DNA from 4 places in the Streptomyces sp. NPDC085931 genome. Region 2 is predicted to be linked to each of the others. Evidence: riboswitches for the same ligand, from Rfam matches in the RefSeq annotation. Region 2 holds a riboswitch; each other region holds the start of a gene.
What was found. A riboswitch is a leader RNA that binds a small molecule or an ion and turns the genes downstream of it on or off. The one in region 2 is predicted to bind cyclic di-AMP.
Positions count from the first base shown of each region.

Region 1: linked by a shared signal. The riboswitch ahead of ACIGAN_RS03025 (M23 family metallopeptidase) and the one ahead of ACIGAN_RS32070 (M23 family metallopeptidase) in region 2 are both predicted to bind cyclic di-AMP.
Region 3: linked by a shared signal. The riboswitch ahead of ACIGAN_RS33825 (C40 family peptidase) and the one ahead of ACIGAN_RS32070 (M23 family metallopeptidase) in region 2 are both predicted to bind cyclic di-AMP.
Region 4: linked by a shared signal. The riboswitch ahead of ACIGAN_RS17705 (transglycosylase family protein) and the one ahead of ACIGAN_RS32070 (M23 family metallopeptidase) in region 2 are both predicted to bind cyclic di-AMP.

Region 1 covers NZ_JBITSK010000001.1:713,605-720,597, reverse strand. The annotation lists gene ACIGAN_RS03040 (DNA topoisomerase (ATP-hydrolyzing) subunit A) at 1-943, opposite strand, end outside; gene ACIGAN_RS03035 (M16 family metallopeptidase) at 1,283-2,674, shown strand; gene ACIGAN_RS03030 (M16 family metallopeptidase) at 2,671-4,059, shown strand; cyclic di-AMP (ydaO/yuaA leader) riboswitch at 4,252-4,415, shown strand; gene ACIGAN_RS03025 (M23 family metallopeptidase) at 4,428-5,216, shown strand; gene ACIGAN_RS03020 (GntR family transcriptional regulator) at 5,412-6,107, shown strand; gene ACIGAN_RS03015 (HPr family phosphocarrier protein) at 6,281-6,562, opposite strand; gene ACIGAN_RS03010 (bifunctional acetate--CoA ligase family protein/GNAT family N-acetyltransferase) at 6,736-6,993, shown strand, end outside.
Region 2 covers NZ_JBITSK010000020.1:17,560-24,552, forward strand. The annotation lists gene ACIGAN_RS32050 (MFS transporter) at 1-133, shown strand, start outside; gene lhgO (L-2-hydroxyglutarate oxidase) at 389-1,594, shown strand; gene trmB (tRNA (guanosine(46)-N7)-methyltransferase TrmB) at 1,879-2,655, shown strand; gene ACIGAN_RS32065 (PrsW family intramembrane metalloprotease) at 2,732-4,108, shown strand; gene ACIGAN_RS32070 (M23 family metallopeptidase) at 4,202-5,230, opposite strand; cyclic di-AMP (ydaO/yuaA leader) riboswitch at 5,242-5,398, opposite strand; tRNA gene ACIGAN_RS32075 (tRNA-Met) at 5,688-5,761, opposite strand; gene ACIGAN_RS32080 (dihydrofolate reductase family protein) at 5,824-6,954, opposite strand.
Region 3 covers NZ_JBITSK010000023.1:44,807-51,799, forward strand. The annotation lists gene ACIGAN_RS33815 (hypothetical protein) at 86-439, shown strand; gene ACIGAN_RS33820 (hypothetical protein) at 417-1,361, opposite strand; gene ACIGAN_RS33825 (C40 family peptidase) at 1,439-2,614, opposite strand; cyclic di-AMP (ydaO/yuaA leader) riboswitch at 2,622-2,794, opposite strand; gene pcrA (DNA helicase PcrA) at 3,108-5,585, shown strand; gene ACIGAN_RS33835 (M23 family metallopeptidase) at 5,728-6,993, opposite strand, start outside.
Region 4 covers NZ_JBITSK010000007.1:409,979-416,971, forward strand. The annotation lists gene ACIGAN_RS17680 (serine/threonine-protein kinase) at 1-388, shown strand, start outside; gene ACIGAN_RS17685 (SurA N-terminal domain-containing protein) at 531-1,175, shown strand; gene ACIGAN_RS17690 (nucleoside triphosphate pyrophosphohydrolase) at 1,343-2,350, shown strand; gene ACIGAN_RS17695 (cytochrome P450) at 2,397-3,689, shown strand; gene ACIGAN_RS17700 (transglycosylase family protein) at 3,833-4,825, shown strand; cyclic di-AMP (ydaO/yuaA leader) riboswitch at 5,054-5,220, shown strand; gene ACIGAN_RS17705 (transglycosylase family protein) at 5,225-5,926, shown strand; gene eno (phosphopyruvate hydratase) at 6,179-6,993, shown strand, end outside.

The sequences.
Region 1 (6,993 bases), on a different contig from region 2:
GGCGCAGGCCGTGCTCGCGGTCGGTGAGGTCCTTGACGTCGGCGATGCCCTGGAGCTTCTTCGCGCCGACCAGGTCCTTGATCTTGGCGATGACCTTCTCCGGGCCGACCGCGAAGGGCAGCTCGGTGACGATGAGGCCCTTGCGGCGGGCCGTCACCTGTTCCACGGAGACGGTCGCCCGCATCTTGAACGTGCCGCGGCCGGTCTCGTAGGCGTCCCGGATGCCGGACAGGCCGACGATGCGGCCGCCGGTGGGCAGGTCGGGCCCGGGGACGTGCTTCATCAGGGCGTCGAGGTCGGCGTTCGGATGCCTGATCAGGTGCCGGGCGGCGGCGATGACCTCGCGCAGGTTGTGCGGCGGCATGTTCGTGGCCATGCCGACCGCGATGCCCGAGGCGCCGTTGACCAGGAGGTTGGGGAAGGCGGCGGGCAGGGCGGCCGGTTCCTGCTCCTGGCCGTCGTAGTTGGGGTTGAAGTCGACGGTGTCCTCGTCGATGGACTCCGTCATGAGGCTCGTGGCCTCGGCCATCCGGCACTCGGTGTACCGCATGGCGGCCGGCGGGTCGTCGTTGCCCAGGGAGCCGAAGTTGCCGTGGCCGTCCACCAGGGGGACGCGCATGGAGAACGGCTGGGCCATCCGCACGAGGGCGTCGTAGATCGACGCGTCGCCGTGCGGATGCAGCTTGCCCATCACCTCGCCGACGACGCGGGCGCACTTGACGTACCCGCGCTCGGGGCGCAGGCCCATCTCGTTCATCTGGTAGACGATGCGCCGGTGCACCGGCTTCAGGCCGTCGCGGGCGTCCGGCAGGGCCCGGGAGTAGATGACCGAGTACGCGTACTCGAGGAAGGAGCCCTGCATCTCGTCGACGACGTCGATGTCGAGGATCCGCTCCTCGTACGAGTCGTCGGGCGGCGGGGTCTTCGTGCTGCGGCGGGCCATCGCTGCCGGCTCCTCCTGTTACTGGTCGCTCGCCTACGGGGCTTGACGCCGGTGACGACACGGCGGCCGTGCTCAGCCCCTCGGGCCTGCGTGCGCTCGCCCACGTGTCACCGGCCGCCCCTGCGGCTCGCTCGTGCTGCTGCGATCCGGATCTGACGCCGACCATTGTGGACCGCCGCACTGACAAGCGGGACCAGGGCCCGGTCCCGAAGGCCTTTCCGGCTCCCGCGAGCAGGTCGGCGCCGGGAACTTCACCAGGGCTCCGCACGCTTGCATACAGTGGCAGGACCGGCAGGAATCCGCGGTTGGGAAGACCGCTCCGCGATCGAAGGGACGTACATGCCCATGGGTCACACGGCCACAGCCCAGGCAGGCTCCGGGGGCCTGACAGCGACCGAGCACCGCCTGGCCAACGGTCTGCGCGTGGTGCTCTCCGAGGACCACCTGACCCCCGTCGCGGCGGTGTGCCTCTGGTACGACGTCGGCTCGCGCCACGAAGTCAAGGGGCGTACCGGCCTGGCTCACCTTTTCGAGCACCTGATGTTCCAGGGCTCCGCCCAGGTCAAGGGCAACGGCCACTTCGAGCTCGTCCAGGGCGCGGGCGGCTCGCTGAACGGCACCACCAGCTTCGAGCGGACCAACTACTTCGAGACCATGCCCGCCCACCAGCTGGAGCTCGCCCTCTGGCTGGAGGCCGACCGCATGGGCTCCCTCCTGGCCGCCCTCGACGAGGAGTCGATGGAGAACCAGCGGGACGTCGTGAAGAACGAGCGCCGCCAGCGCTACGACAACGTCCCCTACGGCACCGCCTTCGAGAAGCTCACCGCCCTCGCCTACCCCGAGGGCCACCCCTACCACCACACCCCCATCGGTTCCATGGCCGACCTGGACGCGGCCACCCTGGAGGACGCCCGCGCGTTCTTCCGCACGTACTACGCGCCGAACAACGCCGTGCTCTCCGTGGTCGGCGACATCGACCCGGAGCAGACCCTGGCCTGGATCGAGAAGTACTTCGGCTCCATCCCCGGGCACGACGGCAAGCCCGCGCCGCGGGACGGCTCGCTGCCCGAGATCATCGGCGAGCAGCTGCGCGAGGTCGTCGAGGAGGACGTCCCGGCGCGCGCCCTGATGGCCGCCTACCGCCTGCCCGAGGACGGCACGCGCGCGTGCGACGCTGCCGACCTGGCCCTGACCGTCCTCGGCGGCGGCGAGTCCTCGCGCCTGTACAACCGCCTGGTGCGGCGCGACCGTACGGCCGTCGCGGCGGGCTTCGGCCTGCTGCGGCTCGCCGGGGCGCCCTCACTGGGCTGGCTGGACGTGAAGACGTCCGGCGACGTGGAGGTGCCGGTCATCGAGGCCGCCATCGACGAGGAGCTCGCCCGGTTCGCCGAGGAGGGCCCCACGGCCGAGGAGATGGAGCGCGCCCAGGCCCAGCTGGAGCGCGAGTGGCTGGACCGGCTCGGTACGGTCGCCGGCCGCGCCGACGAACTGTGCCGGTACGCCGTGCTGTTCGGCGACCCGCAGCTGGCGCTGACCGCCGTGCAGCGTGTCCTGGAGGTCACGGCGGAGGAGGTCCAGGAGGTCGCCAAGGCCCGCCTGCGCCCCGACAACCGCGCGGTGCTCGTCTACGAGCCCGTCGCCGACGAGACCGCTGACGAGACCGACGACGCCGACACCGCCGGGGACGCCGCGGCAGCGGCCGGCGACGAGAACGAGGAGGCGGCCAAGTGACCGAGCTCGCCACGATGGACTTCCACCCCCGGCCGCAGGCGGGCGAGGCGCGCCCCTGGGCCTTCCCCGCCCCCGAGCGCGGCACGCTCGACAACGGCCTGACGGTGCTGCGCTGCCACCGCCCCGGTCAGCAGGTCGTCGCCGTGGAGGTGCTGCTGGACGCCCCCCTGGAGGCCGAGCCGGCCGGCCTCGACGGCGTGGCCACGATCATGGCGCGGGCCTTCTCGGAAGGCACCGACAAGCACTCCGCCGAGGAGTTCGCCGCCGAGCTGGAGCGGGCCGGCGCCACCCTCGACGCGCACGCCGACCACCCCGGCGTCCGGATCAGCCTGGAGGTCCCGGCCTCCCGGCTCGCCAAGGGACTCGGTCTGATCGCCGACGCCCTCCGGGCGCCCGCGTTCGCGGACAGCGAGGTCGAACGGCTGGTCCGCAACCGCCTCGACGAGATCCCGCACGAGCTGGCCAACCCCTCCCGCCGGGCCGCCAAGGAGCTGTCCAAGGAGTTGTTCCCGGCGGGCTCGCGCATGTCGCGGCCCCGGCAGGGCACCGAGGAGACGGTAGCCGCGATCGACTCCGCGGCCGTGCGCGCCTTCTACGAGAAGCACGTCCGCCCCGCCACGGCCACGGCCGTGGTGGTCGGCGACCTCACGGGCATCGACCTGGACGCCCTGCTCGGCGACACCCTGGGCTCCTGGACCGGCTCCTCGGCCGAGCCGCGCCCCGTGCCGCCGGTGACCGCCGACGACACCGGCCGGGTGGTCATCGTGGACCGCCCGGGCGCCGTCCAGACGCAGCTGCTGATCGGCCGGATCGGCCCGGACCGGCACGACCGCGTCTGGCCCGCGCAGGTGCTCGGCACGTACTGCCTCGGCGGCACCCTCACCTCCCGCCTGGACCGCGTCCTGCGCGAGGAGAAGGGCTACACCTACGGCGTGCGGTCCTTCGCCCAGGTGCTGCGCTCCGCGCCCGACGGCACCGGTGCCTCGATGCTCGCCATCAGCGGGTCCGTGGACACGCCCAACACCGGCCCGGCCCTGCAGGACTTGCGGACGGTGCTGCGCACCCTCGCCGCCGAGGGGCTGACCGACGCCGAGCGGGACGTCGCCGTGCAGAACCTGGTCGGAGTGGCGCCGCTGAAGTACGAGACCGCCGCGGCCGTCGCGAGCACGCTGGCCGACCAGGTCGAGCAGCACCTGCCCGACGACTACCAGGCCACGCTGTACCGCCGGCTCGCCGCGACGGGCACGGTGGAGGCCACGGCGGCGGTCGTCAGCGCCTTCCCCGTGGACCGTCTGGTGACCGTCCTGGTGGGCGACGCGGCGCAGATCAAGGCCCCGGTGGAGGCCCTGGGCATCGGCGCGGTCACGGTCGTGGCCGCCGAGTAGCGGCACACGCGCCACGGAGCCCTGGTTGCCTTCCAAGGCACCAGGGCTCCTTTATGCCCGAATTGGGGCGGGAGTTGCCTGTCTGCCCTGTGGGATGCGCTACAAAAGCCCGGATCCGTTTGGGAATTGAAAGTGGCCCCGTTTAGCTTCGTCCGGGCTGTTCGTCAGGCAGTGCGCCGCACCCGCGGCACCGGACAGTCATCGCCGAGTCCCCGTACGGCGCGAGCCAGGGGAGCCGGGGACCCACGCAGTCCCTGGGGTGAATCGGACGCCCGCGCGAGCCGCGAGGGGGTCCGTAGGAGACCTTCCTGCTCCGAACCCGTCAGCTAACCCGGTAGGCGAGAGGGAAGGAAAGGACCAGCCACTTCATGGCGTTCACGCGCGCCACCGGCAAGCATCGCCGTCCCAGCAGGATCCAGCGCGGCACGGCCCGCGCGGCGGGCGTCGCGGCGCTCGCCACCACCGGTGTGATCGGCACCGTCGCCGCCCCGGCCTTCGCCGCCGATGAGCCCGCCGTCGAGCAGACCGGCCTCACCCCCGTCATCACCATGGGCGACACGGTGGCCCAGCAGATCGACGCGCAGGCCGTCGCGCAGAAGCTGGCGGCCGAGGAGGCCGCCGCCGTGAAGAAGGCCGAGGAGGCCGCGCGCGAGCGCGCCGCCGAGGCGGCGAAGAAGGCCAAGGAGGCCGCCGAGAAGGCCCGCGAGGCCAAGGAGCGCGCCGCCCGCGAGGCCGAGCGCAAGCGCCTCAACAGCTTCGTGTCCCCGATCCCGGGCTCCTACGTCTCCACCGGCTACAAGGCCGGCGGCGCCGTCTGGTCCTCCGGCAGCCACACCGGCATCGACTTCCACGCCGCCACCGGCACCTCCGTCCACGCCGTCGGCGCGGGCACGGTCGTCGAGGCCGGCTGGGGCGGCGCCTACGGCAACCAGGTCGTGATCAAGATGAACGACGGCACGTACACCCAGTACGGCCACCTGTCGTCCGTCGGCGTCTCGGTGGGCCAGCAGGTCACCCCCGGCCAGCAGATCGGCCTGTCCGGCGCGACCGGCAACGTGACCGGCCCGCACCTGCACTTCGAGGCGCGCACGAGCCCCGAGTACGGCTCGGACATCGACCCCCTCGCCTACCTCCGCTCGCACGGCGTGAACCTCTGACGCCACCCGCTCAGCGCCCGAAAGGCCCCGGCTCACCGAGCCGGGGCCTTTCGGTATTCCCGCCCCCCAGACGCCCCTGTCCAAAAAATATCCATGGATTCCGGGCTCCCGTCGGAAATTCCGGCTGATTGCAATAGAGTCACGGAACACACGTCACTCGTCGACGTTTCACGGGGATTAAGCGGAGGTCGGGTCATGCGTATTCCCGCGCACTCGGTGTGCACGGCCATCCGGGACGACATCGTCGCGGGTGTCCACGAGCGCGGCAGCCGGCTCACCGAGGAACTCCTCGCGCGCCGCTACGGCGTCTCGCGCGTCCCCGTCCGGGAGGCCCTGCGCACGCTGGAGGCCGAGGGCTTCGTGGTGACCCGGCGGCACGCGGGCGCGTGCGTGGCCGAGCCCACCGAGCAGGAGGCGGCCGACCTGCTGGAGATGCGCGCGCTGCTGGAGCCGCTCGGCGCCGCCCGGGCCGCCCAGCGCCGCACCGAGGCCCATCTGAAGGTCCTGCGCGGCCTGGTCCGGCTGGGCCAGGAGCGCGCCCGCCGGGGCACCAGCGACGACCTGCGCTCCCTGGGCGGCTGGTTCCACGAGACGCTGGCCCAGGCCTCCGGCAGCCCCGCCCTGATCGCGATGCTCGCCCAGCTGCGCCACAAGATCGCCTGGATGTACGCGGTGGAGGTGCCGGCCGATCCGGTGGAGTCCTGGACCGAGCACGGCGCGATCGTGGACGCGGTGGCGCGCGGCGACAGCGAGCGCGCGCGGGCGGTCACGGCGCTGCACGCCGAGCGCGCGACGTCCGCGCACCGGCTGCGCCCGCTCGCCCCGCGGGAGCGCGTCGAGCGTGTGAGGAACCCGCAACATCCCGTAAACACGGCGAGCCCGCGGCATTAACACGGAAGCCGTATACAAAGAGTGGAGTTCCGCGGGGGATTTATTCTGCTGCCCTTTTCCGGTGATCCGGTGAGCCGTTTTGAATTCGAGGCGCCCGGGTCCCCGGAAATGAGCGAAGCCGCGCCGGCCTCAAAGGCCGGCGCGGCTTCACCCGTGAAAACCGCCGGAACGACTCAGACGGTCTCGGGAAGCTCCTCGAGGCCCTCGGAGACCAGCTTCGCCAGCCGGTCCAGGGCGGCGTCCGCGCCCTCGGCGTCGGAGGCGAGGACGATCTCCTCGCCTCCCTGGGCGCCGAGGCCCAGGACGGCGAGCATGGAGGCCGCGTTGACGGGGTTGCCGTCTGCCTTGGCGATCGTCACCGGGACGCCTGCGGCCGTGGCGGCTCGGACGAAGATGGAGGCGGGGCGGGCGTGGAGGCCCTCGGCCCAGCCGACGTTGACGCGGCGCTCAGCCATGTGATGCTGCCCTTCGCTGTTCAGGGTTGTCTAGACCAGTTTCCCATACGTGAAGCCCGGGGCGGACCTGTCGTCCCGCCCCGCGGTGCCGTCGGATCGCGGCCTCGACCCGACGAACGCCCTCCACAGCCTGCCTCGCGCCGTTGTCAGGCGCTAGCCGTACTCTGGGGCCCATGCAGACCTCGCCGGACCGGCACGAGTATCCCGCCCACTGGGAAGCCGACGTGGTGCTGCGCGACGGGGGCACCGCGCGCGTCCGGCCCATCACCGTCGATGACGCCGAGCGTCTGGTCAGCTTCTACGAGCAGGTCTCCGACGAGTCGAAGTACTACCGCTTCTTCGCGCCGTACCCTCGCCTGTCCGCCAAGGACGTCCACCGCTTCACGCACCACGACTTTGTGGACCGGGTGGGACTCGCGGCCACGGTCGGC
Region 2 (6,993 bases):
CGGGCGCATCTCGTCGGCCCGCACGACGGAGTACGTGAAGGACCTCCTGCACCGCCTGGAGCCGTACGGCGACGAGCCCCGGGTGGTCGAGCTCCGCGAGCGCGCCCGGCCCCTGCTGATGACCTCCGCCTAGGGCCTGTCGTTTGGATCAGGTCGCAGGAAAGTGACGGTGCTGTTCAGCGCCGGGGAGCGTGGTCCGGTGCGTGCAGCTGCAAGGCGGAGGAGGGAGTCGACGCGGAGCGTCGGCGACCGACGACAACGCCGCGGATGTGCGTGCCGGACCACGCGTCAGCGGCGTGATCCAAACGACAGGCCCTAGGCGCCCGCGAGGTGCCGTCTCCGCGTTTGAAGGCACTGTCAGTGGCGCAGTGCACTATCGAGGTGGGAGGTGGTGCCGGTGGGGCTCGCATACGACGCTGACGTGCTGGTGATCGGCGGCGGGATCGTCGGCCTGTCGACGGCGTACGCCATCACCCGCGCCGCCCCGGGCACCCGTGTCACGGTCCTGGAGAAGGAGCCCGGCCCCGCCCGGCACCAGACGGGCCGCAACAGCGGCGTGATCCACAGCGGCGTGTACTACCGCCCCGGCTCCCTCAAGGCGCGTTACGCGGTGCGCGGGGCGGCCGAGATGGTCAAGTTCTGCGCCGAGTACGGCATCCCCCACGCGGTCACCGGCAAGCTGATCGTCGCCACCGACCGAGCGGAGCTCCCCCGCCTGCACGCGCTGGTGCAGCGCGGCCGGGAGAACGGCATCCCGGTGCGCGAGCTGGGCGCGTCCCAGATCCCGGAGTACGAGCCGGAGGTGCGCGGCCTGGCCGCGATACACGTCGGCACGACGGGGATCTGCGACTTCGTCGCGGTCGCGCGCCAGCTGGCCCACGGCTCGGGCGCGGAGATCCGCTACGGCACACGGGTGGTCCGCGTGGACCGCCGGCCCGAGCGGGGAGTCGCCGTCCTCACCGCCGCGGGGGACGTCGTCCGCGGCCGTGTCCTGGTCAACTGCGCGGGGCTGTACTGCGACGAGATCGCCCGGCTCACGGGCGACGACCCGGACGTGCGGATCGTGCCGTTCCGGGGCGAGTACTACGAGCTGGCCCGGCCGGAGCTGGTGCGGGGCCTGGTCTACCCCGTGCCCGATCCGGCGTTCCCCTTCCTCGGGGTGCATCTCACCCGGGGCATCGACGGAGGGGTCCACATCGGGCCCAACGCGGTACCGGCCCTGGCCCGCGAGGGCTACGGCCGCGCCACGGTCCGCCCCGCCGAACTGGCCTCGACCCTGGCCTGGCCGGGCTCCTGGCGGATCGCCCGGCGGCACTGGCGGTACGGGGCGGGTGAGCTGCGGCGGTCCCTGTCCAAGCAGGCGTTCACGGAGGCGGTGCGCCGGCTGCTGCCCGGGGTGTCCGAGGACGACCTGGTGCCGACGGCGGCGGGCGTGCGCGCGCAGGCCGTCCTGCGGGACGGCACGCTGGTCGACGACTTCCTGATCCGCGAGGGCCCCAGAACGGTCCACGTCCTGAACGCACCCTCCCCCGCGGCCACGGCGTCCCTGCCCATCGGCAGAGAGGTGGCCCGCCGAGCGCTGAACGCACTGTGACGACCGCCGTCTCGCGCCGCTGCCCGACCTGGGAGAAAGGCGCAACGCACCCGCACCCGCACCCGCACCCGCACCCGCACCCGCCGGACGACGCAACCGGACACCCCCCGGCGCGGCCCCGCCCCACCACCGGCACAGGCGAAGCCACAGCGCCACGCACGGTCGGCCGCCCGCCCCACCCCGCCCCCACCCCTCCCCCGTCCCGACCCCGTAAAATCAGCCCCACTGTGGCTGACTCCGCGAACTCCCCCGAACCCCCGCACCCCCACACCCCCGGTGCCTCCCTGCGGCACCCCCGGGCCAAGGGAGAGCCGCGCTTCCCCGACGGGCCGAAGCCCGACCCCGCCGGGTCGCACTTCGAGCGGCGGATCCGCAGTTTTCAGCCCCGGCGCAGCCGCGTCACCGCCGGTCAGGCGGACGCCCTGCGGCGCCTGTGGCCCAAGTGGGGCCTGGACATCGACGGCAGCCGGGCCCTCGACCTGCCCGACCTCTTCGGCAACGACAACCCCGTCGTCCTGGAGATCGGCTTCGGCATGGGCGAGGCCACCGCCCAGATGGCCGCCGCCGACCCCGGCACCAACATCCTCGCGGTCGACGTCCACACCCCCGGCCAGGGCAACCTCCTGAGCCTCGCCGACCGCAACGGCCTGTCCAACATCCGCGTGGGCAACGGCGACGCCATCATCCTGCTCCGCGAGATGCTGGCCCCGGACTCCCTCGACGGCCTGCGCGTCTACTTCCCCGACCCCTGGCCCAAGAAGCGGCACCACAAGCGCCGACTGATCCAGCCCGAGTTCCTCTCCCTCGCCGCGACCCGCCTCAGGCCGGGCGCGATCCTGCACTGCGCCACGGACTGGGAGGAGTACGCCGAACAGATGCTCGACGTACTCACGGCACACCCCGACTTCGAGAACACGCAGGCGGACGGTGGCTTCGCACCGCGTCCCGACTTCCGGCCGCTGACCCGTTTCGAGGGCCAGGGACTGGACAAGGGACATGTCGTGAACGACCTCCTCTTCCGCCGCGTACCACACGCGGACCAGTCCCCCGCCGGCGTCTGACCGCACGCACCGCACCACACCGCCCTGGCACCTCTCCGCCTGCGGACAGCGCCCCTCCGTCGTTAGGGTCAATGCCGTGGCCTCCTGCCCCCCACATCCGTCGTACCCCAGCGCTCCCACCGACGGCGCCCCCACCGCCGGCCCGCTGCGGCACGCCCACTGGTGGCAGCGCCCCTGGGTGCGCTACGGCGCCCCCACCACGCTCCTGGCGATATCCGGCCTGGTCATCCTCGCCCTGGTGCGCGAGGAGACCGGCACGGAGGGCTTCCTGGTCGGACTCGGCCTGGCGCTCCTGCCCGTGCCGCTGCTCATCGCCTCGTTCCGCTGGCTGGACCGCGTCGAACCGGGCCCCTGGCGCAACCTGGTGTTCTCCTTCGCCTGGGGCGCCTGCGCGGCGGCGCTGATAGCGATCGTCGCCAACAGCTTCGCCACGAGATGGATAGCGACGGCGACCGCGGACCCGTCCAGCGCGGACACGCTGGGGTCGACCGTGATAGCGCCGGTCGTCGAGGAGACGGCCAAGGCGGCGGCCGTTCTCCTGGTCTTCCTCTTCCGCCGCCGCGACTTCACCGGCATCGTCGACGGCGTGGTCATAGCCGGTGTCACCGCGACCGGCTTCGCCTTCACGGAGAACATCCTCTACCTGGGCACCGCCTTCGGCACCGACCAGCTCACCGGCGGCAGCGGCATCGCCTCCGTCACGGCGGCGACCTTCTTCGTCCGCATCATCATGTCGCCGTTCGCGCACCCGCTCTTCACGGTCCTGACCGGCATCGGCTTCGGCGCCGCCGCGCTCGCGGCGGACCGGCAGCGCCTGCGCCGCGCCGCCTTCCCGCTCGCCGGACTGCTGCTGGCGATGGGCATGCACGCGATGTGGAACGGCTCGTCGACGTTCGGCGAGTACGGGTTCTTCGCCGTGTACGCGGCGTTCATGGTGCCGATCTTCGGGCTGCTGACGTGGCTGGTGATCTGGACCCGGCAGCGGGAGCTGCGCACCGTACGGACGGAGCTGCCCGCGTACGCGGCCGCGGGCTGGCTGACCCCGGCCGAGCCGTACGCGCTCGGTTCGATGCGGGCCCGCCGGATCGCCCGCCAGTACGCCCGCCGGCACGCCGGGAAGGCGGCGGCACGGGAGGTGGCGCGGTACGAGGCGTACGCGACGTCGCTCGCCTTCCTGCGCCACCGGGCCCGCCGCGGCCGCGCCGGGCCCGACTTCGCCGTACGGGAGATGGAACTGCTCGGCGAACTGTGGCGCCGCCGGGAGGCGGCCCGCCCGGCCCTGGACCACGCGGCCCGGATCACGGCCCCGCCGGCGCCGGTCACGCGCCCGCCCTGGCCGGTCCCCGGCGCGTACGGCCGTCCCACCGGCTACGGCTACGGCCACCCGGCCGCCCACGCCCCTCAGCCCGCGCGGCACGCGGCGTACCCGGCGTACAACCCCTACCGGTCCTGACGTCCGGCACCCGCCCGGCACGGAACGACCGGCAGCCCTGACGTCGGGGGGTCGTCGTCAGGGCTGCCGGTGCTTCTTACGGGCGTTCGCCGCTCAGGGGTTGAGTCCCTTGTCCCGCAGCCAGGCCATCGGGTCGATGCCGCTGCTGGAGCCGGCCGCGTGGACCTCGAGGTGCAGATGCGCCCCCGTGACGTTGCCGGTGGCGCCGACACGGCCGATCACGTCGCCCGTGCTGACCTTCTGGCCGACGCTGACGCCGATGGACGACTGGTGCGCGTACCAGATCTCCGTGCCGTCATCGAGGGTGAGGACGGTCTTGTAGCCGTACGAGCCGTTCCAGCCGGCCTCGGTGATGGTGCCGCTGTGGACCGCCTTGATCGGCGTGCCCGTGGGGGCGGCGAAGTCGAGTCCGGTGTGATAGCCGGAGGACCAGTAGGCGCCGGCCTGGCCGAAGGACGAGGTGATCGTGTACGAGGAGGTCGGCAGCGTGTACTGCTTGGCGAGGGCGGCGAGCCGCTCGGCCTCGGCCTTCTTGCGGGCCTCTTCCTCGGCCTTCCGCTTGGCCTCGGCGGCCTTGGCCTTGGCCTCCTTCTCCGCCTTCGCGACGGCCTCGGCGGCGGCCTTCTCGGCGGCGGCCGCGGCCTCCTCGGCGGCCTTGGTCTCGATCTGCTCCTGCTGGTGCTCGACCTGGGCCATGATCCGGGCACGCAGGGCCTCGCCGGCGTTGGCACCGCCCTCGTCGGTGTCCGCGGCGGCCGTCGCGAGATCGCTGAGCGGGGTGGCGGAGCCTTCGGGGGTGTCGTCGTCCGAGATGAGGGAACCCACCGAGGGAAGGTCCGGCACGGAGATCGACACCGGCGGCTTGCCGGTCTGGGCGCTGGCCATGCCGCCGGCGCCCACGGCGGCTATGACGCCGACGCCCAGGACGGTGGAGCTGCGGGCGAGCCCTCCGCCGCGCTGCTTGGTGACGCGATGCCGGCCACGGACGGGGCGGATGGACTCCGCGGTGGGGTTCCACTCCTGGAACGGGCCCTCGTCGGTGCGCTGACCGCCGTAGAAGACTTCGGTGTCGCGCTGGTCCGTCGCGAACGGGGCCGCGGGGGCAGGCCGGTTGGACGCCACGTAGGCGTACTCCTTTCCTTCCTTCTCGCCTACCGGGTTAGCTGACGGGTTCGGAGCAGGAAGGTCTCCTACGCGCGTATACCGGCCGTGCTTCCACGGCGGCATCCGCTCGATTCACCCCAAGTGGTGGTTCCCCGGTTCCCTTTCGGGATTCGGCGCGTGCGCACGGAGCCGCCTTCTGTGACGGCTGGGACGACCGCGCTGCGTTATCGAACGTTAATGGAGGCGCGGTGTGTATTCCAGCGATTCCGCTTGATCATTAACCTTTTTCGCACGGACGTACCTGCCATGACCGGCTTAAATCGGGCGAGTTGGCCGCCTCTCAAGCCGCAAACGGTTTTTGACAGTGTGTCAGTTGTTATGCGGAGCGGGAGGGTTCGCTCACTGTGCGTAAGGGCCGGATCGGGGAAAGCACCGAGGGCCGGAACCCTTTCGGATTCCGGCCCTCGGCCTTCAGTAGCGGGGACAGGATTTGAACCTGCGACCTCTGGGTTATGAGCCCAGCGAGCTACCGAGCTGCTCCACCCCGCGTCGTTGTGATTCCAGTGTACGCCATGCGCAGGACAGCTCGTGCCACACCCGTCCCCGAGGGCTCAGGGCAGCAGGTGGCGGTTGGGTTTCCGGGCCCGCTCCGCGTGTTCCGGCAGGACGACGACGTCGGCACCGGCGGCGGCCAGGACCCCGCTGCCGTCGGCCGCCGCCACGAAGGTGTCCGGCTCGCCCCAGGCCGTGACCACCCGGCGCACGCCCGCATCGAGGATCAGCCGGACGCAGGGCGTGGGCCGGGAGGCGCGGCGGGCGCAGGGCTCCAGGCTGCTGTAGACCGTCGCGCCGGCGAGCCGCGGGTCGGCCGGGTCGATCCTGGCCAGGGCCGCCTCCTCGGCGTGCACGACCGGGTCGCCCCCCTCGCGGGAGTGGCCGCGGGCCAGCTCCGTGCCGTCGGCCGCGACCACCACCGCGCCCACGCTGAACGCCGTGTCCGAGGGCGGGCAGCGCTCCGCCAGCTCGCAGGCCAGGGCCAGCCAGTGGTGGTCGGCGGCGACGGGCAGGGCGCCGGTGCCCGGGGCGGTGGGCGCGTAGCGCATGAGGACGACGTCCTCGATCCGTCGTGTCTCCAGCAGCCGGAGCCGGCCGCCCTGGTAGCCGCCGGGGCCGAAGAGGCGAGGGGAGCGGGGGTCGCCCACGAACAACGGGGCGAGGACCAGCTGGAGTTCGTCGGCGAGTCCCTGGGTGAGCAGCTGGGTGTGGATCAGGCCGCCGCCCTCGACCATGAGGCGCCGCACACCGCGGACGTCGTGCAGGTGGGTGAGGAGTCGGCGCCAGTCCAGGTCCGCGCCGAGCGGGACGACGTCGGCGGCGATGCCCAGGGCGCGGGCGCGTTCGGCGCCGGCGTCGGTCGTGTACAGGACCTTCTCACCGCCCGTGTGCCAGAACCGGGCGTCCGGGTCGAGGTCGCCCGAGCCGCTGACGGTGACCTTCAGCGGGTACTCGGGCCGGCCGGCGGCCACCCGGGCGGAGCGGCGTTCGGGCGAGTTCACCAGCAGCCGGGGGTTGTCGGCGCGGATGGTGCCGGCGCCGACCAGGATCGCGTCGACGGACGCGCGGACCTCGTCGACCCGGTCGAAGTCGGCCGGGCTGGACAGCAGCAGGCGTTCGGGACCGGTGTCGTCCAGGTAGCCGTCGAGGGAGACGGCGGCGGACAGCAGGACGTACGGGTGGGGCATCGGCGCTCCGCGGCTGGTCGGGACGGCGGACGGACGGAC
Region 3 (6,993 bases), on a different contig from region 2:
GACGGTGATCGGGTGCTATGGCGCATATATGCACCGGTGGGCCGGTGTCCGGCGGCGCCGGGGCCCCTGATTAGGCTCCGGCCCCATGGACGTACTCATCCACCTCTTCGTCGGTCTGCACATCATCGGCATCGCCGCGCTCCTGGGCGGCTTCCTCACCCAGCTGAAGGCGATGGGCCGGGGCACCGCCCGCTACACCCCCGCGATGCTGCACGGCGCCCTGACGATGCTGGTCACCGGGGTGATCCTGGTCGGGCTCAACCAGGCCGACGACCAGTCCGTGAACAACATCAAGATCGGCGTGAAGCTGGCCCTGCTGATCGTGATCCTGGGCCTGGTCTACGTGAAACGGGACGACGAGAAGGTGGACAAGGGCCTGTTCGGCCTGGTCGGGCTGCTGACGGCGGCGAACGTCTTCATCGCCGTCCTGTGGACCTGACCCCGGCGGGACCTGACCCGGCGCGGACCGCCGCTGCCGTCCGGGCGGTGCACGCCAGCCACAGCGCCACCGCGAGCCACAGCAGTGCCCGGCCGACGGCGTCGAGCCAGGGGGCGTCCAGGGCGGCGGCGACGGCCAGCGTCGCGGCCGCCGTCACGGCCGCGCCGAAGACACCGGCCCAGCGGCGCACGTCGAAGCCGTGCCGGGGCCACATCAGCTCGGCGGTGAGCAGGGCGACCCAGCACACCAGGGTGAGCACCAGCAGGGCGACGGTGACCCGGCTGAGGACGGTGTGATCGTCGTCGTTCCACACGTACAGGCGGCCGCTGCCGGCGCTGAGGAGCCGCGCCCCGGCCAGTGCCGAGACGGCGAGCGCGCCGCCCGCGAGCCAGTGGTCCCCGAGCCCGTCGGTCACTTCGCGCGGGGCGAAGCGGAACAGGGCGAAGCCGTACCGGATCAGCCCCAGCCAGAACAGCACCATGGCGGCGTGGGCGGGCCAGGCCACCGACTCGGCCGCGGCGAGCGTGGCGCCGAGCACGGCGAGCCCCTGGGTGGCCACGCAGCGCAGGAACACGGTCCCGCCGCGGCCCGGATCCCCGGCGGCGAGCAGCAGCGTCCAGAGCAGTGCCGCGAGCGCGAGCAGCGCCGCGGCGGGCGTCTGCCGGCCGGCCGCCGAGACACCGGCGCCGAGCAGGGCGGTGGCCGCGGTGAAGGTGTGGGCGGCCGGTGCCTGCGCCCGCCACGCGGCCCGCGGCAGTCGCAGCACGACGTACGCCACGGTCCCCAGCCAGGCCGCGCAGGCCGGGACGAGGGCGATGCGGGAGAGGACTCCGTACCCCGCCGAGTCGAGACCTGCCGACAGGGTGCCGGCGGTCAGCGCGTAGGTCGCCCACAAGGTGGCGAACCGGGAGGGGCCGGGCATAGCGCCGATGCTAGAGAGCGGCGCGCGGGTTGGGTGAGGGGCACGCGCGCGTGCCCCTCAAAAACGCACGGGACCCCTCAGGCCGGCCGCACCACGCTGTGGACGGCCGACTCGCCGTCGTAGTAGACCGACTCCTCGCGCACGTACGCGCCCGGCTTCGGGGCGTGGATCATCATGCCGTTGCCGATGTAGAGGCCGACGTGGGTGATGTCGTCGTAGAAGAACACCAGGTCACCGGGTTGGGCACGGGACAGCGGGACGGTGGTGCCGGCGTCGACCTGGTCGTAGGTCGTGCGCGGGAGGGTGACCCCGGCGGCCTTCCACGCGGCCTGGGTGAGGCCGGAGCAGTCGTAGGAGCCGGGGCCGACGGCGCCCCACACGTACGGTTTGCCGATCTGGGCGCGGGCGAAGGCCAGCGCCTTGCCCGCCTTGGTGGCGTACGAGGAGCCGGCCGGGACCGGGGACGTCGGGGAGGCGGGGCCCGCGGCGGTGCCCGACGGGGCGCTGTCCTGCCGCTGGGCGGCCTCTTCCCGGGCCTTGTCCCGCGCGGCCTGCTCGCGGGCCAGCTCGGCGGCCCTGCGGGCGGCCTCCGCCCGCTTCTCCTGCTCGATCGCCGCGAGCCGCGCCTTCTCCTCGGCGGTCAGCTGCGACAGCAGGTCGCGGGCGGCGGCGAGCTTGCGCTGGACGGTGGCCTTGGCCGTCTTCAGATCGCTCTGCGACGCGGTGAGCGTCCGCAGGCTCTCGGTGGCCTCCTGGCGCTTGCGCATCGTCTCGGACTGCTGGGTGACGTAGTCGTCGACCGCGCCCTTCTGGCGGCCGGTCATCCGGTCCATCAGCTGGGACTGGTCGACGTAGTCCTGCGGGGTGTCCGCGAGCAGGAACGTGGCGGTGTCCGGTGCGGCGGCGCCGGTGCGGTACTGGGCGGCGGCGAAGGAACCGAGCTTCTGGCGGGCCTCGTTGAGCTTCTCGGTGCGCTCGGCGACGTCGTCGAGGAGGGTGCCGACGCGCTTGCGCTGCTTCGCGGTCTTCTCCTTGGCCGCGTTGTACTTGTCGGTCGCCGACTCGGCCTGGCGGTACAGGTCGTCGACCTTCTTCTCGACCTCCTCCAGGCTGGGCTTGCCGTCGGCCTCGGGGGCGGCGTTGGCCGACTGGGACAGCAGGGCGACGGAGGTGAGGGCCGCCGTTGCGAGGGCGGGGGTCCGTATGCCTGCCACGCGCGTGCCCGAAGGACGCGACTTACGGTGCGACGCCAAGGGAGGCGACTCCTTCCAAGGTTCCGCCTACCGGGTTAGCTGTCGGGTTCGGGCGGGTGGTTCGGAAGGGTTGCCCTACGGCCTTCCCGGGGAGGGAGTCGGGCCGATTCACCCCAGGTTCTCGGTGGGTCCCCGGCTCCGGCTGCCGCTGCGGCACACCGGACTCGGCGGAGGCCGCGCGGCCCGGCGACGTTCGCCGGTGGGGGTCATGCGGCCCGGTCGCACCGTAGCCAACTCGTGTGGCGCCTGTGAAGGTTGATGGGTGATATGCCCGATACATTTTCGTGACCTTACGTCGGAGCATCGCTGAGCGTGAGGGAGTGGGGGTAATTGGTCCTGAGTCGTCCCGAATCGGGCCCGGTGTCGCGCGGCGTGATCACGCCATTCCGGACGGCGACGGCGGCCCGGCGACCGGGCACGAAGGCCCGGTTCCGGGGCGATGTTCTCGGGGCGGCGGCGGGCTGTCAGTGGGGCGCCCTAGACTCGGAGAGCGATGAGCAGCCTCTTTGACGACAACTTCCTGGCGAGTCTCCAGGCCCAGCGGGGCCCCGCGGACGAGCCCCCGCCGCCGCCCGAGGACGATCACGTTCCGGAGTCGATCCCGGACGATCTGTTCGGCGGGAAGTTCGACGTGCCGCCGGACCGGGACACCCACTACCGGGACGGCGCCCCCCGCCCCGTGATCGACTCCGCCGCGCTGCTGGACGGGCTGAACGACAACCAGCGCGCCGCCGTCGTGCACTCCGGCTCCCCGCTGCTCATCGTGGCCGGCGCCGGCTCCGGAAAGACCCGCGTGCTCACGCACCGCATCGCGCACCTGCTCGCCGAGCGGGACGTCCACCCCGGCCAGATCCTCGCGATCACCTTCACCAACAAGGCCGCGGGCGAGATGAAGGAGCGCGTCGAGCAGCTCGTCGGCCCCCGCGCCAACGCCATGTGGGTCATGACGTTCCACAGCGCCTGCGTGCGCATCCTCCGCCGCGAGAGCAAGCGGCTCGGCTTCACGTCCTCCTTCTCGATCTACGACGCCGCCGACTCCAAGCGCCTGATGGCCCTGGTCTGCCGCGACCTGGACCTCGACCCCAAGCGCTTCCCGCCGAAGTCGTTCAGCGCCAAGATCAGCAACCTGAAGAACGAGTTGATCGACGAGGAGGACTTCGCCGCCCAGGCCACCGACGGCTTCGAGAAGACCCTCGCCCAGGCCTACGCCCTCTACCAGTCGCGGCTGCGCGAGGCGAACGCCCTGGACTTCGACGACCTGATCATGACCACGGTCAACCTGCTGCGCGCCTTCCCGGACGTCGCCGAGCACTACCGCCGCCGCTTCCGGCACGTCCTGGTCGACGAGTACCAGGACACCAACCACGCGCAGTACGCCCTGGTCCGCGAGCTGGTCGGCACCGCCGAGCACCCCGTGGACGTACCGCCGGAGGCCGAGATCCCGCCCGCCGAGCTGTGCGTCGTCGGCGACGCCGACCAGTCGATCTACGCCTTCCGCGGCGCGACGATCCGCAACATCCTCCAGTTCGAGGAGGACTACCCGAACGCGACGACGATCCTGCTGGAGCAGAACTACCGCTCCACGCAGACGATCCTCAGCGCCGCCAACGCGGTCATCGAGCGCAACGAGTCCCGCCGCCCCAAGAACCTGTGGACCAACGCGGGCGCGGGCGCGCTGATCACCGGCTACGTCGCCGACACCGAGCACGACGAGGCCCAGTTCGTCGCCGACGAGATAGACCGCCTCACGGACGCCGGCGAGGCGAAGGCGGGCGACGTCGCGGTCTTCTACCGCACCAACGCCCAGTCCCGTGTCTTCGAAGAGGTCTTCATCCGCGTCGGCCTGCCCTACAAGGTCGTCGGCGGCGTCCGCTTCTACGAGCGCAAGGAGGTCCGGGACGTCCTGGCCTACCTGCGCGTCCTGGCCAACCCGGAGGACTCGGTGCCGCTGCGCCGGATCCTCAACGTCCCCAAGCGGGGCATCGGCGACCGGGCCGAGGCGATGATCGACGCCCTCGCCCAGCGCGAGAAGATCAGCTTCCCGCAGGCGCTCAAGCGCGTCGACGAGGCCTACGGCATGGCCGCGCGCTCCACCAACGCCGTCAAGCGGTTCAACACGCTGATGGAGGACCTCCGCACGATCGTCGAGTCCGGCGCCGGACCGGCCACGGTGCTGGAGGCCGTCCTGGAGCGCACCGGCTACCTCGCCGAGCTGCAGGCCTCCACCGACCCGCAGGACGAGACCCGGATCGAGAACCTCCAGGAACTCGCCGCCGTCGCCATGGAGTTCGAGCAGGAACGCGGCGAGGGCGAGCAGAGCACGCTGGCCGACTTCCTCGAACAGGTCGCGCTGGTCGCCGACTCCGACCAGATCCCCGACGAGGAGGACGGCGACGGCGTCATCACGCTCATGACGCTGCACACCGCCAAGGGCCTGGAGTTCCCGGTCGTCTTCCTCACCGGCATGGAGGACGGCGTCTTCCCGCACATGCGCGCCCTCGGCCAGACCAAGGAACTGGAGGAGGAGCGGCGCCTGGCCTACGTCGGCATCACCCGCGCGCGGGAGCGGCTCTACCTGACCCGCTCCACGCTGCGCAGCGCCTGGGGCCAGCCCTCGTACAACCCGCCCTCCCGGTTCCTGGAGGAGATCCCGCCGGCCCACGTGGAGTGGAAGCGCACGGGCGCCACCGGCCCCGCGTCCTCCGGTCCCGTCTCCGCCGTCGCGGCCTCGCTGTCGTCGTCCCGCTCGCGCTCGTCCGCCTCGGGCGCGTCCGGCTTCGCCACCCGCCGTACGGCCGAGAAGCCGGTGGTGGGGCTGGCGGTCGGGGACCGGGTCACGCACGACCAGTTCGGTCTCGGGACGGTCGTGGCGGTCAAGGGAACCGGCGCGAACGCCGAGGCGACGATCGACTTCGGCGACACCAAACCCAAGCGGCTGCTGCTGCGGTACGCGCCGGTGGAGAAGCTGTAGTCCGGTGAGCCGGGCGGGTCGCCGGCCTTCGCCGGTCCGCCCGGCGGGGGCCGTCGTGTTTGCCCGCCCCGCTTGCGGGGGCGGGCTGCGTCAGGTGCTGGGGGCCGGGGCGGCGTGACGCGCCCGCGGGGTCGGGGCGGCCTTACGTCGGGTCGACGCCGTGGCTGCGCAGCCACGAGAGGGGGTCGATCGCCGAGCCGCCCGCGGGACGCACCTCGAAGTGCAGGTGCGGGCCGGTCGAGTTGCCGGAGTTGCCGGAGCGCGCGATCGGGTCCCCGGCCTTGACGGTCGTCCCCGAGGCGACCGTGTACGTGGAGAGGTGGCAGTACCACGTCTCCGTGCCGTCCTTCGCGGTCACGATCATCATGTTGCCGTACGCGCTGTTCCACTGGGTGCGCACGGTGCCGTCGGTCGCGGCCATCACCGTCGTGCCGTAGGAGACGGGGAAGTCGATGCCGGTGTGCAGGGACATCCAGTTGATGCCGGACTGGCCGTAGTAGGCGCTCAGTCCGTGCTGCGCGACCGGCAGGGCGAACTTCGGGCGCAGCCGCTCCTTGCGGGCCGCTTCCTCCGCCGCCCGCTTGCGCTCGGCGGCCTGCTGGGCCTTGAGGTCGATGCGCTCCTGCGTACGGCTGGCCCGGTCGGCGAAGTCGTCGGCCCCGGCGGCGAGGCTCTGCAACTGGGTGTCGAGCTTGTTGTTGGCCGCGGCCGGCTGCACCGGCTGCACGTCCGCCGCGGTGGTGTGCGCCTCCGCCGCGCTGTCCTCCGTGAGACTGCCGACGGAGGCGGCCGCGATCCCGGCCACGCCCATCACACACGCCGAGGGCACCGCGATGGTCATCAGCGCCGAGCGCTTGGGCGGCGTACGGCGGCGGGAACGGGAGCCGGCGCGCGAAGCCGCGCGCGAAGCGGGGGGCTCGACCTCTTCCTGGCCGTCCAGGAGCGGGGCGACGGTGGGCAGTTCGCCGGTCGCGTCCGGCTCGTGGTGGCCGGCCTCGGCGGATTCCTCGTAGGCGACCTGCTCGAACGTCGCGGTCTCGCGCTGATCGAAGGCGACCGGCTCGTGCTGCTCGAAGGTTTCGCCATGCTGCTCGTAGGCGTCCGGGGCGGGTGCGGCGGTGCCGTCGGAGTTCCACTGCGTGGCGTCGAAGGCACCCGTGTCGAAAGCCTGCGTGCCCCATTCCCACTGCTGGGTCCGGTCGCCCGGGTTGCCGGACTGGTCCGGCTGGAGCCAAGCACCCGTCTCCCACTGGCCGGTGGCGTCGGAGGGCGGGGCCTGCGGCGGGATGGCCGACAGGGGCTGCTGCTCGGTGTGCCAGGAGCCGGTGTCGTAGACGCCGGTGTCGTAGGCGGCGTGGTGCTGGGCCGCGTACGCGTCGTGGTGCGGGTTCTCGTGCGCACCCGTGGG
Region 4 (6,993 bases), on a different contig from region 2:
ACAGTTCCGGCGCGCCCTGCCCGAACTGCGCCGCCTCGCCGACGAACGCGCCGCCGAGGCCGGACAGGCCGACCCGCAGGCCCTCCGCTTCCGCTACGAGGCCGCCCAGTGCCTCGAACAACTCGGCGAACCGGGGGCGGCGCTCGCCGAGTACCGGGCGGTGCTGCCGTACTACGAGAACCAGTACGTCGCCGCCGGCGGCCCCGAACTCGCGCACGACGTCCGCCGCCGCATCGGGCACCTCCTGCTCGCCCTCGGCGACCGCGGCGCCGCCCACGACACGCTGGCCCGGCTGCTGCACGACGTGGAGCGCACCCACGGTCCCGGCCACCCCCTCGGGGCGGAGATCCGCAGGACGCTGCAGTGGCTGGGGCAGGTCCGCGGCTGACCACCGTCCCGGAACGGGCGCGGCGGTGCCGGAAGTCCCGGTGAATCGTTGGTCGAATGGGTTGGCCAGAGCCTGGCCACTGCCTACCATCGATCACCGCAAGACTTTGTGCACCGTCGCACAATCTCCTCGGGAGGTCTCCTTGCACCGCCGCCGTCGCACCGCGCTCCTCCTCACCGCCGCGATCGCCGCGGCGCCCCTGCTCACCGCCTGCGGCAACGACGCGCGTCCCGGCGCGGCAGCCGTGGTCGGCGGGCAGCGGATCACCGTCTCCCAGCTGGAGGAGCGGGTCGGAGAGGTCCGCGCGGCCCAGCGGGCGGCCGTGCGCAACGACGCCGAGTACCAGCAGGCCATCGCCAGGACCGGCACCCTCACCCGCGACACCCTGCACACCATGGTCCTCGACCGGGTGCTGCACCGCGCCGCCGAGGACGCCGGGGTGACCGTCAGCCGCAAGGAGATCCAGGAGATGCGGTCCGGCCTGGAGGAGCAGGCCGGCGGCGCCGAGGCGCTGGAGACGACCTGGCTGCAGCGGTACGGCATCCCGCCGCAGCGCCTGGAGGAGAACCTCCGCCTCCAGCTGGAGGCACAGAAGCTCGCCGAGAAGCTCGGCACGGACACCACCCGCCCCGAGTTCTGGAAGGCCCTGTCCGAGGCCTCCGAGAAGCTGAACGTCGACCTCAACCCGCGCTACGGCACGTGGGACGCCAAGAAGAGCAGCCGCGCCGACGCCAAGACCCCGTGGCTGCGCGACGTGACGACGCCACAGCCTCAGCAAAACATGTAGTACCTCCCGACCCACCCCGCTCCACCCCGACCCACCCTGACTCACCCTGCTCCACCCGACCCACCCAGCCGGCCCCGTCGGCCCTGTGGAAAACCTCGCGGCCCCGACCGGTCCCGGCCCTGTGGACAACTTCGGGCCCCGTCGGCGCCGTGGGATAGCTTCGAACCGTGAACGCCAACAGCCCCGAACCCACCCCGGGCCCCCGGCAGACCGCCCCCGGCGCGGTCGCCGCCCCCGGCCGCATCGTCCTGCTCACCACCAGCCACCGCGTCGCCCCCGGCCTGCTGTCCTGGCCCGCCTGGCAGGCCCTGCACGCGGCCGACCGGGTGCTGTGCGCGGACGGCGCGCATCCGCAGCTGCCGTATCTGCGCGAGGCGGGCATCGCGGTCGAGGAGGCGTCTCCCACCGCCCAGGAGCTGGTCGACGCCTGCGCCGGCGGCCGCACGGTGGTCGTCGTGGCGACGGGCGAGGGCGAGCCGGCCCTCACCGACGGTCTGGCCCGCCTCGCCGGCACCGGACGCCTCGCGATGCCCGAGCTGGAGCTGCTGCCCGCCTCCTACGACCTGCCGGGCGCCCGCCTGCTCGACCTCGTCCAGGTCATGGACCGGATCCGCACCGAGTGCCCCTGGTCGTCCCAGCAGACCCACAAGGGCCTGGCCAAGTACGGCATCGAGGAGGCGTACGAGCTGGTCGAGGCGATCGAGGAGGGCGACCGGGACGAGCTGCGCGAGGAGCTCGGCGACGTCCTGCTCCAGGTCGTCTTCCACGCCCGCATCGCGGAGGAGGACCCCGAGGCGCCGTTCTCCGTCGACGACGTGGCCGGCGGCATCGTCGCCAAGCTGATCCACCGCCACCCGCACGTCTTCGGTGACGCGACGGCCACCACCCCCGAGGAGGTCAAGGCCCACTGGCTGCGCACCAAGGCGGTCGAGAAGCAGCGCACCTCGATCACCGAGGGCATCCCCCTGGGCCAGCCCGGCCTCGCCCTCGCCGCCAAGCTGGCGTCCCGCGCCCGCACGGCGAACCTGGACATACCGCTCCCACCCGTGGAGGGCATCGGCTACGAGCTCCTCGCCCTGGCCGTCCGGGCGGAGGCGGAGGGCGTGGACCCGGAGGCGGCCCTGAGAGCGGCGGCCCGCGCCTACCGGGACGCGATCAGGCAGGCCGAGGGCTGAGCGGACCGGCACGGGGGAGCGGCGGCGGGCCGGATACCGTCGGGGGGTGACCGACCAGCCCCAGCCCGGCCCGCCCGCTCCGGCGCCCGCCCCCGCCCCCGCCCTGTTCACCTGGGAGTTCGCGAGCGACCCCTACCCCGCCTACGCCTGGCTCCGCGAGCACAGCCCCGTCCACAGGACACGGCTCCCGAGCGGCGTCGAGGCCTGGCTGGTCACGCGCTACGCCGACGCCAGGCAGACCCTCGCCGACCCCCGCCTGTCCAAGAACCCGGCGCACCACGACGAACCGGCGCACGCCAAGGGCAAGACCGGCATCCCCGGCGAGCGCAAGGCCGAGCTGATGACGCACCTGCTCAACATCGACCCGCCGGACCACACCAGGCTGCGGCGACTCGTCTCCAAGGCGTTCACCCCCCGCCGGGTCGCCGAGTTCGCGCCACGGGTGCAGGAGCTCACCGACACCCTCATTGACGGGTTCGCGCAAAAGGGGTCCGCCGACCTCATCCACGAGTTCGCCTTCCCGCTGCCCATCTACGCCATCTGCGACCTGCTCGGCGTCCCCCGCGAGGACCAGGACGACTTCCGGGACTGGGCGGGCATGATGATCCGTCACCAGGGCGGGCCGCGGGGCGGCGTGGCCCGGTCGGTGAAGAAGATGCGCGGCTACCTCGCCGACCTCATCCACCGCAAGCGGGAGGCGCTCCCCGCCGAGCCCGGCCCCGGCGAGGACCTCATCTCCGGCCTCATCCGCGCCTCCGACCACGGCGAGCACCTCACCGAGAACGAGGCGGCGGCCATGGCCTTCATCCTGCTGTTCGCCGGTTTCGAGACGACGGTCAACCTCATCGGCAACGGCACCTACGCCCTGCTCACCCACCCCGAGCAGCGCGCCCGCCTGCAGGCCTCCCTCGCCGCCGGGGAGAGCGGCCTGCTGGAGACCGGAGTGGAGGAACTGCTGCGCTACGACGGCCCGGTCGAGCTCGCCACCTGGCGGTTCGCCACGCAGCCGCTCACCATCGGCGGGCAGCGGATCGACGCGGGCGACCCGGTCCTGGTCGTCCTGGCCGCCGCGGACCGGGACCCGGAGCGGTTCGCCGACCCGGACGTGCTCGACCTGTCCCGCTGCGACAACCAGCACCTCGGTTACGGCCACGGCATCCACTACTGCCTCGGCGCCCCGCTCGCCCGCCTGGAGGGCCAGACCGCCCTCGCCACCCTCCTCACGCGCCTGCCGGACCTCCGCCTCGCGGCGGACCCGGCGGAGCTGCGGTGGCGCGGCGGGCTCATCATGCGCGGGCTGCGCACCCTGCCGGTGGAATTCACCCCGAGCGCAAAGTGACACGCCCTCAACTCTGTGATCTTCACGTGATCTGCGCGGCATGAACTTGTGACAAGTGATCGTGTGCCGATACGTTCACCCATCAGCGCGGCCGGGGACTCCCGGGCCGCGTGGGTCACTGCTGTCTCGCGAAAGGTATCCGCATGCTCTCCGGGAACGGTCGGCACCGCCGCCCCCGCCAGGCTCCGGCACTCCTCGTTGCGGCCGGAGTGACCGGCTCCGCCATCGCGATCCCGCTCCTCGGGGCCTCCGGTGCCAGCGCGGCCGACGGCACGACCTGGGACCGGGTCGCGGACTGCGAGACGGGTGGTGCCTGGAGTCAGAACAGCGGCAACGGCTACTACGGCGGCCTCGCCCTCTCCCAGGAGGACTGGGAGAACTACGGCGGTCTGGATTACGCGCCGAGTGCCGATCTCGCCAGCCGCTCCCAGCAGATATCCGTGGCGGAGAGAATCCTCGCCGACCAGGGGGTCGGCGCGTGGCGCACCTGCGGGCTGCTCTCGGGCCTCGAGCAGGGCGCGTCGGGGGAGTCCGGCAAGTCCGGTTCGCCCGATGAGTCCGCTCCGGTGGACTCGTCCGGCCTGCTCGACTCGCCGGGATCCGAGTCCTCCGCTTCTTCCTCGCCTTCGGAGTCCCCGGAGTCCCCGTCGCCTTCCCCGTCCGCATCACAGTCGCCTGACGGCTCGTCGACTGCTCGGGACGATTCCGCCAAGTCCGACAAGTCGCCCGACTCCCGTCCCTCCGGCCGGGCGTCCGACGGCTCGCCCTCGGCCACGCCCGAGGGGGAAGCGTCCGGCAACTCCCGGACGGCGGGCGAGGCTTCGGACCGCGCGGACCGCGGCTCCGGCCGTCACCGGGGTCCCAGCGCCGAGGAGAGCGCCGAAGTCGCGGGCGGCCACGAGAGCGGTTCCTCGGGCCGGCACGCCTCACGCGGCGACGCGGGTGCCGGCGAGGCGTCCGAAGGTGCCTACATCGTCGGCGTCGGCGACAGCTCCTGGTCCATCGCCGACTCCCTCAACGCGGGCGGCGGATGGCAGGAGTCGGCCACCGGGGACGAGAAGGCCGCCGACGGCGCCGCGGACCTCGTTCAGCCCGGTCAGACGCTCACCGCGGAGGGCGAAGCGGACGAGCGGTAGCCCATCGGGCAGTGCGGAAACGAGGGTCGAAGTCACCGCGAAACCGGGTGAGTTAGCGTCATGTTTCGCGCCGTATGTCCCGTATAAGTGCGGTGAGAGATAGATCTCAGAAGCCCTGATCGTCTTTGAAATTCCGCCGATCATCTGTCTACGGTCGTGACCGCTCGTCAATGCGAGCCCCGGCTGCCGCAACGCCGAATCCTGCCAGCGGCCGCACGGGAACAGTCGTCGCGTCAAGCGCCGTAGGCAGGAGCGGGGGACCCAAGGTAGGTGCCCGACCGGCCGGTTGCGCCGGAAGGGCTTGGGGTGGAGCCGCGTCCCGTGAGGGGCGTGGCCGGGCAACTCAACCGGCCCGAACCCGACAGCTCACCTCGCAGGCGTCGGTGAGGGGATCTCTCCATGCTGTTTTCCGGCAAGGGCACGCACCGCCGTCCGTCCAAGGCCACTCGCGCCATCGCCATCGCCGGTGTCACCGGTGCCGCCGTCGCCGCCCCGCTGATGGCGGCCGGCAACGCCTCCGCCGCCACCGCCTCCGAGTGGGACGCCGTCGCCCAGTGCGAGTCCGGCGGCAACTGGTCCATCAACACCGGCAACGGCTACTACGGCGGTCTGCAGTTCTCCGCCTCCACCTGGGCCGGCTACGGCGGCACGAAGTACGCCTCCACCGCTGACCAGGCCACCAAGGCCCAGCAGATCGAGATCGCCGAGAAGGTGCTCGCGAGCCAGGGCAAGGGCGCCTGGCCGGTCTGCGGCAAGGGCCTGTCGAGCGCCGGCTACACCGGCGGCGGCTCCACCGACTCCGGCAGCTCCGCGCAGAGCCAGAGCCAGAGCCAGCAGAGCACCGAGACCCGCGAGACCCAGCAGCAGCCGGCCTCCCGCTCCGACGAGCGCCCGGCCGCGAAGAAGACCGTCACCACCCCGACCGGCAAGAAGGTCAAGAAGGGCGACGGCGAGTACAAGGTCGTCAAGGGCGACACCCTGAGCTCGATCGCGGCCGAGGAGAAGGTCAAGGGCGGCTGGGAGAAGCTCTTCAAGCTGAACAAGGACATCGTCGAGGACGCCAACCTCATCTACCCGGGCCAGCAGCTGCACCTGAAGTAAGCAGCCGGTCCACCCCGTCCCCACGGGCTCCCCGTCCCGATGCGTCGTCCCCCGTACGCACCGGGACGGGGTTTTTCGGCAATCGGCTTTGTTCCGTTCGGAAACAATTTACTCTCGGTTCTGTCCATGGGGTGGGCGACCCGGTGGCCGATCGCCCGGAGCCGGTTAGGCTCATGTCGCGAGCCACCACGGCCCGCACCCCGCCGGGTCCACGCGACCCGCGTCACCGCGTCACATAAGAAGGAGATGCTCGTGCCGTCCATCGACGTCGTCGTAGCCCGGGAAATCCTGGACTCCCGAGGCAACCCCACGGTCGAGGTCGAGGTCGGCCTCGACGACGGCAGCACCGGCCGTGCCGCCGTCCCGTCCGGCGCCTCCACGGGCGCCTTCGAGGCCATCGAGCTCCGCGACGGCGACTCGAACCGCTACCTCGGCAAGGGTGTGGAGAAGGCCGTCCTCGCGGTCATCGAGCAGATCGGCCCGGAGCTGGTCGGTTACGACGCCACCGAGCAGCGCCTGATCGACCAGGCGATGTTCGACCTGGACGCCACCGACAACAAGGGCTCCCTCGGCGCCAACGCCATCCTCGGCGTCTCGCTCGCCGTGGCCCACGCCGCCTCCGAGGCCAGCGACCTGCCGCTGTTCCGCTACCTGGGCGGCCCGAACGCGCACCTGCTGCCGGTGCCGATGATGAACATCCTGAACGGCGGCTCGCACGCCGACTCCAACGTGGACATCCAGGAGTTCATGATCGCCCCGATCGGCGCGGAGTCCTTCTCCGAGGCCCTGCGCTGGGGCGCCGAGGTCTACCACACGCTGAAGAAGGTCCTGAAGAGCAAGGGCCTGGCCACCGGCCTCGGCGACGAGGGCGGCTTCGCCCCGAACCTCGGCTCCAACCGCGAGGCCCTCGACCTCATCCTCGAGGCCGTCAAGGAAGCCGGCTACACCCCCGGCGAGCAGATCGCCCTGGCGCTCGACGTCGCCGCCTCCGAGTTCTACAAGGACGGCGTCTACACCTTCGAGGGCAAGGAGCGCTCGGCGGCCGAGATGACCGAGTACTACGCGGA